Linked DNA regions of Glaciimonas sp. PCH181. The protein of the gene in region 1 interacts with the protein of each later gene in a pairwise test. Links are inferred from orthologs where the notes say so. Each region holds a gene or a part of one and is shown on either strand. Other genes may lie near its edges.

Evidence for each region. Proteins that work in one complex are often made in the same cells at the same time.
Region 2: the proteins of serC (region 1) and selB interact in binary tests that used the Escherichia coli proteins (3 or more experiments, as listed by UniProt). The link is inferred for Glaciimonas sp. PCH181 from one-to-one orthologs.

What each region holds. Positions count from the first base shown.
Region 1 is NZ_PYFP01000002.1:436,478-441,852, forward strand. The notes cover bases 1,324-4,262. They hold serC (3-phosphoserine/phosphohydroxythreonine transaminase), read right to left. Parts: upstream 3,380-4,262; coding sequence 2,267-3,379; downstream 1,324-2,266. Other genes in these bases: pheA (prephenate dehydratase), read right to left, coding at 1,324-1,982; gyrA (DNA gyrase subunit A), read right to left, coding at 3,538-4,262. Also shown: hisC (histidinol-phosphate transaminase), read right to left, coding at 1-756; more of pheA, read right to left, coding at 909-1,323; more of gyrA, read right to left, coding at 4,263-5,375. UniProt on the Escherichia coli protein: Catalyzes the reversible conversion of 3-phosphohydroxypyruvate to phosphoserine and of 3-hydroxy-2-oxo-4-phosphonooxybutanoate to phosphohydroxythreonine. Is involved in both pyridoxine and serine biosynthesis.
Region 2 is NZ_PYFP01000001.1:596,223-601,658, reverse strand. Bases 1,455-4,454 are described here. They hold selB (selenocysteine-specific translation elongation factor), read right to left. Parts: upstream 3,924-4,454; coding sequence 1,986-3,923; downstream 1,455-1,985. Other genes in these bases: selA (L-seryl-tRNA(Sec) selenium transferase), read right to left, coding at 3,920-4,454; C7W93_RS02575 (IS256 family transposase), read left to right, coding at 1,455-1,563. Outside these bases: C7W93_RS02580 (hypothetical protein), read right to left, coding at 1-193; more of C7W93_RS02575, read left to right, coding at 355-1,454; more of selA, read right to left, coding at 4,455-5,407; formate dehydrogenase accessory protein FdhE, read right to left, coding at 5,404-5,436. UniProt on the Escherichia coli protein: Translation factor necessary for the incorporation of selenocysteine into proteins. It probably replaces EF-Tu for the insertion of selenocysteine directed by the UGA codon. SelB binds GTP and GDP.

The DNA of each region.
Region 1 (5,375 bases):
AATGCGGTTCAGCAAATCCGTCACAGCCGGTTGGGCAATCCCAAAGCCGATACGTAATCCTGCCAAGCCATACGCTTTCGACATCGTGCGCGAAACCAGTAAATTCGGATACTGACGCACCCACGCAATCGCGTCGAATTGCAACTCAGGGGGTAAATATTCGTTATAAGCTTCGTCCAGCACCACCACAACATTCGGCGGCACGCGTTGCAAGAAAGCAGCGATGTCAGCCGACGGCAAAAAAGTACCCGTCGGATTGTTCGGATTCGCGATAAAAATCAGACGCGTATCCTCTGTAATCGCGGCGGCCATTGCTGGCAAATCGTGTCCAAAATCCTTGGACGGTACTACGATAGCGCGCGCACCAGCCGCCTGCGTCGCCAAGCCATACACGACGAAAGAAAACTCAGAATACATTGCAGCTTGGCCCGGCTGCACAAAGGCGTGGGTGGCGAGCTCCAGAATATCGTTACTGCCATTCCCCAGTGTGATCCAGTCTGCGGGAACATCATATTTGGCCATGATCGCGGCCTTCAGATCAAACCCATTGGCATCCGGATAACGACCAATATCCGCGACCGCCGCTTGCATCGCCACGCGCGCAGATTCCGGCATACCTAACGGATTTTCGTTCGAAGCAAGCTTGATAATTTTGGCTTCATCAAGACCGAATTCTCGGGCTACTTCAGCTATCGGCTTGCCGCCCTGATACGGCGCAATGGCGCGAACATACTCTGGACCAAATTGAATCGACATCGTGTGCTTTCTATAGAAATAATAAGCAAATTTTTGTCACAGTATCGGTGTGACTGGAAGATAAATCGTTTGTATTGAGCGTGGTGAATGTAGCGGTATCAAACATTCATATTGCAGCTATGGTCGACCAGACCATAGACTTAATAGCAGTATTAAAGACTGAGCGGATAAGAGCCAAGTAACTTAAAAAACGCCGCATTTTGCTTGAGTTCAGCTAATGCCTTGGCAACTTTTTCGTCCTGCTCATGACCTTCAACATCCACGTAAAAATAATATTCCCATGCGCCCATTCGCGCAGGCCGCGACTCAAAACGGCTCATCGATACCCCGTGACTGGCGAGCGGCGACAACAGACTATATACAGCGCCTGCTTTGTTCGGCACCGATAACACTAAGGAAGTCTGATCCTTGCCGCTTGGGGTCGTGTGCAAGCGACCGATTACCGCAAAACGTGTGCGGTTGTGCGGATCATCCTGAATGTGCGCACTGACGATTTGCACACCGTAAGTTTGCGCGGCAAGCTCGCCCGCAATCCCTGCAACGGTCACATCTTCGCTGGCCATACGCGCCGCTTCGGCGTTAGAGGCCACCGCGAGTCGTTCAATATTGGGATAGTGCTGATTTAGCCACGCGTTACATTGCGCCAACGCCTGCGAGTGCGCACAAATCCGCGTTACATGATCAGTCGTTCCATCTTTTGTCATCAGACTATGATGTACCGGAATCGCGACTTCGCCACTAATGCGCAAGGTCGTTTGCAACAATAAATCCAGGGTTCTGTTGATGACGCCTTCGGATGAGTTTTCGATTGGCACCACGCCAAAATCGGCGGTTCCGGCTTCTGCGGCACGAAACACCTCATCAATCGATGCGCACGCCATGCTATCCACCGCGTGACCAAATTGCTGATATACGGCCTGCTCGCTGAAGGTGCCAGCGGGGCCTAGATAGGCGACGGTGACACGTTTTTCCAGTGCCCGGCAAGCCGACATTACTTCTCGGAAAATGGTCTGCACATCGCCAGATTGCAGCGGTCCGGGATTGCGATCCGCAACGCTACGTAATACCTGCGCTTCACGCTCCGGTCGAAACACGGGGGCATTGGTTTCCGCTTTTACATGCCCCACTTCTTGCGCCAACTGGGCACGGCGATTTAACAGCACCAGAATTTGCGCGTCAATGTCATCGATTTTCTGGCGTAACGGTAGAAGTTTTTCTTGGATCATGATGATGGTGGTTGCGTCGCTTTTTACACTCTAAGAAATAACGCTAAATACCCCAGCGACGGCACGTCTATTAACGTTAACTTCCTCAACAGGCCCACATCGGCGCACTGTCTTCATTGGCAAGTTTTGATCAACACGTTGCTGAAACAGTTTTGCGTAAGACCTGACTTTATTACGTTTAAATACCGCCCAAGATGGCTTTGGTAAATGCGCCCGTAAGCCCTGCTCAATAAGAATACTTACGGATTAGTCAGGATACCAATCGCTCTCCCCGCGACCGGTGATTATCCGTATCGCTTTTCAAATTCTTTCAAATAAGCAACCAACGCCTGTACACCAGCCATTGGCATAGCGTTGTAAATCGACGCCCGCATACCGCCAACGGATTTGTGTCCTTTCAGCTGCAACAAACCCTGTTCTTTCGCGCCGCCGAGAAAGTCGGCGTTGCGGGTCTCGTCACGCAAAAAGAACGGAACATTCATGCGCGAGCGACAATCTGCGGCAATTTTTGTTTGATAGAAATCAGTGGAATCCAGATAATCGTACAACAATCCGGCCTTAGCGATATTCACTTGCTCCATCGCCGCTACGCCGCCCTGCCGCTTGAGCCATTGGAATACCAGTCCGGCAATATAAATCGCATAAGTCGGCGGCGTGTTGTACATGGAATCGTTATCAGCGACGATTTTCCAGTCGAAGGCCGATGGGCAACTTGGCATGGCATGACCGAGTAAGTCTTCCCGGACCACCACGATCGTCAAACCAGCAGGCCCGATATTTTTCTGCGCGCCACCATAAATAACGCCGTATTTAGCCACATCCACCGGGCGCGACAAAATGTGCGATGACATGTCTGCGACTAACGGTGCGCCATTGGTCTCCCCAGCAACTTCTGGCGTAAATTGAAACTCCACGCCATCGATAGTTTCATTGGTGCAAATATGGACGTATGCGGCGTCTTTAGAAAGCTGCCAGCTGTCACGCGATGGAATCTGTGCAAATTTTTGCGGCTCTGAAGAAGCTGCAACATTAACGTTGCAATAACGTTTTGCTTCCTTAATCGACTTGGTCGACCAAGAACCTGTATTGATGTAATCGGCAGTGCCTGGCAAGGAATTGTCAGCGCTCAGTCGCGCCGCCAGATTCATCGGAATGATGGCATTCTCGGCAATCGCACCACCCTGCAAAAACAGAACTTTATAGTTAGCGGGAATCCCCAATAACTCGCGGAAATCGCGCTGCGCGTTTTCTAGTATCGACATAAACTCGCTGCCGCGATGACTCATTTCCATGACTGACATACCACTACCGTGCCAGTCCAGCATTTCAGCAGCAGCTTGTTGCAGCACTTCTTTAGGTAATACGGCGGGACCAGCAGAAAAATTAAAGATAGGCATGTTGACACTCGTCAATAAAAGCTAGGGACAGCGAGATTTTCTGAAAAATTACTTGTGCAACAAAGGATATATTTACAACGTTGCAGAGGAGTCTGAAGGGCAATAAAATGTGGTCAGGCGGAAGGAAACATCCTTCTGCGTGACCACTTTAACGCCAATTACTCAACGTCGGCAGGACCGCTTTCTTTGCCAGAAGCGCTGTCATCTCCGCCTTCATTACCACCGTCAGCCGCAGCATCGGTAGCAACATTAGCATCAGAGATCGGGGCTTCTACGTTTTCTTCAATTACTTCTTCAACATCGCTTTCCATCACGCGCTGCAAACCGCTCAGCTTGGTGCCGTCTTCAACCGCGATCAGCGTCACGCCTTGCGTAGCGCGGCCCATCTCGCGAATCTCTGCGACACGAGTGCGAATCAACACGCCACCGGTAGTGATCAGGATAATTTCATCGCTAGGTTCAACCAGCGTAGCGGCAACAACTTTACCGTTACGCTCACTGGTCTGAATCGCAATCATCCCCTTCGTACCACGGCCATGACGGGTGTACTCAGTAATAGGAGTACGTTTTCCGTAACCGTTTTCAGTTGCGGTCAGGACAGATTGTTGTTCGTTCTCGGCAACCAGCAAAGCAATAACTTGCTGTCCGTCTTCCAGATTCATACCGCGCACACCGCGTGCGGTACGACCCATCGGACGTACATCGTTTTCATCAAAGCGCACTGCTTTGCCAGAGTCGGAGAACAGCATGACATCGTGCTGTCCATCAGTCAGCGCTGCACCGATCAGAAAATCGCCTTCGTCCAGATCGACGGCAATAATCCCCGCTTTACGTGGATTACTGAAATCCGATAAAGGTGTCTTTTTAACAGTGCCGAGGCTAGTCGACATAAAGATATAACGATCTTCCGGGAAGCTACGATTGTCGCCAGATAATGGCAACACAACGGTGATTTTTTCACCGTCTTGTAGCGGGAACATATTCACAATCGGCTTGCCGCGTGAGTTACGTGAACCTTGTGGGACTTCCCAGATTTTCAGCCAATACAAGCGACCGCGATTGCTGAAACACAAAATGTAATCATGCGTATTGCCGACAAACAACTGATCGATCCAGTCATCTTCTTTCGTCGCCATCGCCTGCTTGCCGCGTCCACCACGCTTTTGCGCGCGATATTCGGAAACCGGTTGCGATTTCATATAGCCGGTATGCGACAAAGTGACCACCATGTCTTGCGGCGTGATCAAATCTTCGGTGCCCAGATCAGTAGGATTGAGTTCGATCTGCGAACGACGCTCATCTTTATTACCGATGCCGTATTCGTTTTTAGCCGCGTTCATTTCATCTGTAATGATGACCGTTACGCGCTCTGGATTAGCCAAAATGTCGAGCAAATCAGCGATAGTGACCATCACGTCTTTGTACTCGTTAACAATCTTGTCCTGCTCCAGACCAGTCAAACGTTGCAAACGCATTTGCAAGATTTCTTGCGCCTGATCATCCGACAGTTTGTACAAACCGTCAGTTTGAATGCCGTAATGCAGAGGCAGATTTTCCGGGCGGAAAGCATTAATACCGCCACTGTTTTCTGCGCCGGTACGTTGCAACATATCGCGCACGACGGACGAATCCCACGAGCGCTCCATCAAACCGGCTTTTGCGACTGGTGGCGTTGGCGCTGCTTTGATGATAGCGATGAAATCATCGATATTCGCCAATGCAACGGCCAAACCTTCCAGCACGTGACCACGTTCGCGTGCTTTGCGTAATTCAAAGACGGTGCGCCGTGTAACCACTTCGCGTCGATGCGACAGGAAGCACTCCAGCATTTGCTTCAAATTCAGCAATTTAGGTTGGCCGTCTACCAGCGCCACCATATTCATGCCGAAGGTATCTTGCAACTGCGTTTGCTTGTATAGATTATTAAGGACAACTTCAGCCACTTCGCCGCGCTTCAACTCAATCACAACGCGCATGCCTGACTTGTCGGACTCAT
Region 2 (5,436 bases), on another replicon or contig:
TGCTGTCGGTTGAAGTGCTTTTTTCGATTACTTCGAGGCAGGTGGTGATGCTTTCAATGACGGCGGTTCCCAGTTCGGCGAATTCATGGAGGAAGTAGGTTTTTGAATAGTTTGTGACGTCAAGGGGAAGGTGGTCTTCAGCGGTTGGCTGAGTTGAGTTTGGGGACTGTTTAAGTGCTGTGGTATCTGGCATTAGTCTATCCTTTAGTCTGGTTGACCGCACCCGTTGGATAACGGGTGGGCAGCAAATGACAAGGTTGACAGACTGGTGAAGAAAAAAGGAGACTGTAAAAGAATTTGTGTAACTGCCCATCCTTGATACCCTAACGGGTAAAACCAACGATGGGCAATTTTATGGATCACGATAAATTAAAAGCATTAGCGGCAGAATTGGCAAAAGATCTCAAAACGGAAAAAGATCTGGGCAATCTAACGCAGCAATTGTTAAAAATGACGGTAGAGGCGGCGCTCAATGCGGAAATGCGCGAGCATCTTGGCTTCGAGAAACATCAACCGCGGGCGCTGAGCAATGTGCGTAACGGCTCATCCAGCAAGACCTTAAAAAGCCAGTATGGCGAAGTGGAGATCATCACCCCACGGGACCGGGAAGGCTCGTTTGAACCGCAACTGGTTAAAAAGCAGCAAACGCGCTTAACCCATATGGATGATCAGATTCTGAGCCTGTACGCCAAGGGCATGACCACACGTGAAATCGTCGCGACCTTTAAGGAATTGTACGACGCTGACGTCTCGCCAGCCCTCATTTCCAAAGTCACCGACAGTGTCAAAGAACGCATCGTTGCCTGGCAAAGCCGTCCACTGGATGGCCTGTATCCCATCGTCTACCTCGACTGCCTGGTGGTGAAAGTACGGCAAGATAATCAAGTCATTAACAAAGCAGTCTTCCTGGCACTGGGCGTCAATTTACAAGGGCAAAAAGAGCTCTTAGGAATGTGGCTGGCAGAAAATGAAGGGGAAAAATTCTGGCTAGGTGTCCTCACGGAGCTAAAAAATCGTGGCTTGCAAGACATCCTGATCGCCTGTGTTGATGGCTTAAAGGGCTTTCCTGATGCCATTGCCACGGTCTATCCACAGACACAAATCCAGCTTTGCATTATTCATATGGTCCGTAACTCTCTCAAATATGTCAGCTGGAAGCACTACAAAGAAGTGACGGCAGGTTTGAAGACGATTTACCAGTCGACTACCGAGGAGCAAGCGCTACTGGCTCTGGAGCAGTTTGCCCAGCAGTGGGATGCGCAATATCCGCAAATCAGTAAATCGTGGCAAAGCAACTGGCATAACATCAATACGCTATTCGCCTATCCAAGCGAAATTCGCAAGGCGATTTACACCACGAATGCCATTGAATCGCTCAATAGCGTCATTCGCCACGCTATCAACAAGCGCAAGGTCTTCTCTACCGATGACTCGGTGCGCAAGGTCATTTATTTGGCGGTCGACGCAGCCGCAAAAAAATGGACCATGCCGATCCGAGACTGGCGATCGGCTATGAGTCGGTTTATTATTCAGTTTGATGAACGGTTGAAACCGTTTATTTGAAGTCGGGCAGTTACACAGAATTGTTTACAGCCTCGAAAAAAGCCAGCAAGCCCGAAGGCTTCCCCGCCACCGCCGCCCAGTGAGGACGAACGACTATACAGCCCACATGACGCGGTCCGCACTTCTTCAATCAGGCTGTCAAACCCAGCTCCTATGAGAGGAGCGTTGCCACCTTACCTCTGATAAAAACGGAGGTCAATTAGTAATTTTTAGATTTTGGGTTTTATGGAGTTATTCTTATGGTTGATAGCTGAAGCAGAGAAAGACCCGTTTCAATCACCAGCTAACGAATCAAACCAAACAAAAAACCTAAGGCGGAAGGCAGCAAGAGTCGAACTTACGAAGAAGCGGCTGACGCCCCCTACCGGGTTTGAAGCCCGGCCGCACCACCGGATGCGTATACCTTCCAAACACAACCACCTCTAATGATCAACATACCCCATCGACCCATTAACCCGCACCAAGTGCGCATCCCCCCGCCGCCGAGTATAGCCGACGCGATCAAAGAACTCCAATAACTGAATCGCCCGTTTACGTCCCAAACCAGTAGCATCCCGAAAAGCCGCAGCGCTAACCGGTAGCAAAGGCGCATCACTATCTCTATCTCCACCGCCAGCAAGAACAACCACCATCCGCGCCAACTCATCAGTCCGCGCAGGATGATAAAACAAATCCTTCACCACCTGACTAACTTGCCCAAGCTTAGCAAGCTTGCACAACAAATCCCGTGCAACCGACTCATCCACGCCATGCTCACGCGCCAAATCCCTTACCCACGGTGGACTAAACTCCGCCGCATCCAACGTCGCCAGCAACACGTTCGCCAACGCCACATCATCAGCACTCAACGCCACCGTGTGCTCCGCCAACCGCAACCACGGCCCCTGCTGCACCACCACACCCGCAGCACACAAATCCCCCACCACAACGCGCCACAAAGCCGTATCAAGATCCGGCGCAACAATCCTCCGCAACCGCCCAATCTGCGGCCCCACTTCATCCGGCGTCACCGCATGAAACCCCTGCAAAGCATCCACCGCACGCCCGGCAAGTGCATCCACCGCCGCCTGAGAGATCAACAAAGCATCCCCTTCCCGCAAAGGAATAATCCGCGTATCGGGCGGCAACACCAACCGATCCGCAGGCACCTGTGACAACCGCACCAACACAGAACGCAGCAATCCTACCGGGCTGCAATCCAGCAGCCCGCCACAATCACCAGACGCCACAAACGCAGCCAAGCCATCCCGCCACGCATTGCGCGCCGGACTGCGCCGCTTGTAAGCCGGACCAACCGGATCCAACACAATCCCGCCGCCAATCGTCCGCGAAGCCTGCGCATTTCGCACCACCAAGCGATCCCCCGGCACTGCATGCACCGACACATCAAACACCAATTGCACCCTGCCCGACTGCCCTGCCGCCAACACATCGCCATCCAGCAAAACGGCATGCGCAGTCCGATGACTCGCCCCCAAATGTACATGTACCGGCGACCATGATTTCAGCGGCAAACCCGCATCGTTCAGCAACCGCAAATCAATATCAATCCGCTCCGAACATTCAGCCAGCGCAGGTGACAAAATCCAATCTCCACGATTGATTTGCTCGCGCCCGATTCCTACCAGATTCAACGCCAGGCGCTGACCGGCATACCCGACAGCCGCAGGTCGATTCTGCGCATGAATACTACGCACCCGTACTTGCTCACCGCTCGGGGCCAACACCAACGTGTCATCAGTTGACACAGACCCCGCCAGCGCCGTACCGGCAACAATCGTCCCGTATCCAGCCAGTGTAAAAACCCGATCTATCCCGAGCCGAAACAAGCGCTGATCAGCACGAGCAGACATCCCCGCCGCCACCGCAATAAGATGCGCCAGCAACGCTGCCACACCGGGATCGTCCGCCACATTAGCCTGTGTCCGAAAAATCGGCGCACCCGAAAATGGCGTCGACGCCAACAACGCTGCAATATCAACCTCAACTTCGACCAGCCGATCTGCATCGACTCGATCAATCTTGGTCAACGCCACCGCGCCACGCGCAACCCCCAGTATTTCCAGTATCGCCAGATGCTCGCGCGTTTGCGGCATGACGCCATCGTCGGCAGCAATCACCAGCAAAGCAAAATCAATCCCACTGGCCCCGGCAGCCATCGCATGAATCAATTTCTCATGCCCCGGCACATCAATCACACCAAGTACATCGCCGTTCGGCAAAGGCAAATAAGCGTACCCAAGCTCAATCGAAATACCGCGTTCTTTTTCTTCTTTCAGGCGGTCGGTATCCACGCCAGTCAAAGCACGCGTCAAGGTAGTTTTGCCGTGGTCGATATGCCCGGCAGTGCCGACGATCATGGCGTCACCGTCGTTATAGGTTCGCGCAATGGCGCCATCAACTGCGCTGTGAACTGCGCTTCGTCGGCACTTTCCAGACAACGCAAATCCAACCACAAAGTATCGTTGGCAATCCGCCCGATGACGGGACGCGGCAATTCGCGCAACCATTTCTCAAGTTGAGAAAGCCCCGATTTCCCGCGAGGCCTGGCCGGATGAGATCGGCTCACCCGCACCGAAAATCCATAACTAGGCAACAAATCGACCGGCAATGCACCACTGCCAATTTGACTAAACAGCGGTTCGGCGGCAACAACATACCGATCACCCAGCGCCTGTTGCAGCAGCGGCGTCAGGATTTCTGCCTGTGCCCGTATTTCCGCCTGCGGACGCGTCAACAGCCGCAACGTTGTCAACTGTTGCGGCAAAAACTCGGGGCTACGATATAAACCAAGAACCGGTGCCAGTGCGGCCAGCGTCAGCTTTCCAACACGCAAAGCCCGCTTTAGCGGATGACGTTTAATTTTTTTGATCAAGTCGGCGCGCCCGACGATCAGTCCCGCCTGCGGGCCACCCAGCAGCTTGTCGCCGCTAAACGTCACCAGATCAGCCCCGGCCTCGATGGTCTGGCGGACCGTTGTTTCGCACGGCAAGCCATACTGCGATAGATCAACCAACGTGCCGCTGCCCAAATCGACCACGGTCGGGGCGTTATGGATTTTCCCCAGCCGCGCCAATTGATCGACTTCTACGCTCGTAGTAAAACCCTGAATCACATAATTGCTGCAATGCACTTTCATCAGCAATGCTGTGCGCGGGCCAATGGCATCCGCATAGTCGCTCAGGTGCGTGCGATTGGTGGTACCGACTTCACGCAACTTGGCACCGGCCCGCATCATAATGTCGGGAATACGGAACCCACCTCCGATCTCGACCAACTCGCCACGAGAAACGATCACTTCTCGACGTGACGCCAATGCGCTCAACATCAGCAACACGGCGGCAGCGTTGTTGTTGACCACGGTCGCGGCTTCTGCGCCGGTCAGCTCACACAGTAAATCTTCGACCAAATCATCGCGGTCGCCCCGCTTGCCGGTGGCTAAATCGAACTCCAGATTCATCGGCGCACGCAATGCATCCACCACCCCGCAAATAGCAACGTCCGGCAGAATCGCCCGACCAAGACTGGTATGCAACACCGTGCCGGTTAGATTGAAAACTTGCTTTAACGGCGAAATGGCGGCCGTTGCCAAACGCTCGGCAATTACCGCGTTCAAGGCTGTAATCTCATCAATGACAGCGATCGGGGGCGTTTCTGTTGTGCGTGGTCCGGCGATTTCCTCTCGTAGTTCTGCCAGCAGCGCGCGCACCGCCGCCAGTGTTTGGGTACGGCCATATTTTTCGATCAACGCTGTACATGATGTATCCGCGAGTATCCGCTCGACCGAGGGCAAACGCGCCGCAAAAGCGGCATTGCTATCCAACGCTGATGTTGAAGTAGTCATTCTGGTGCGCCAAACCAAAGTAAAGGATT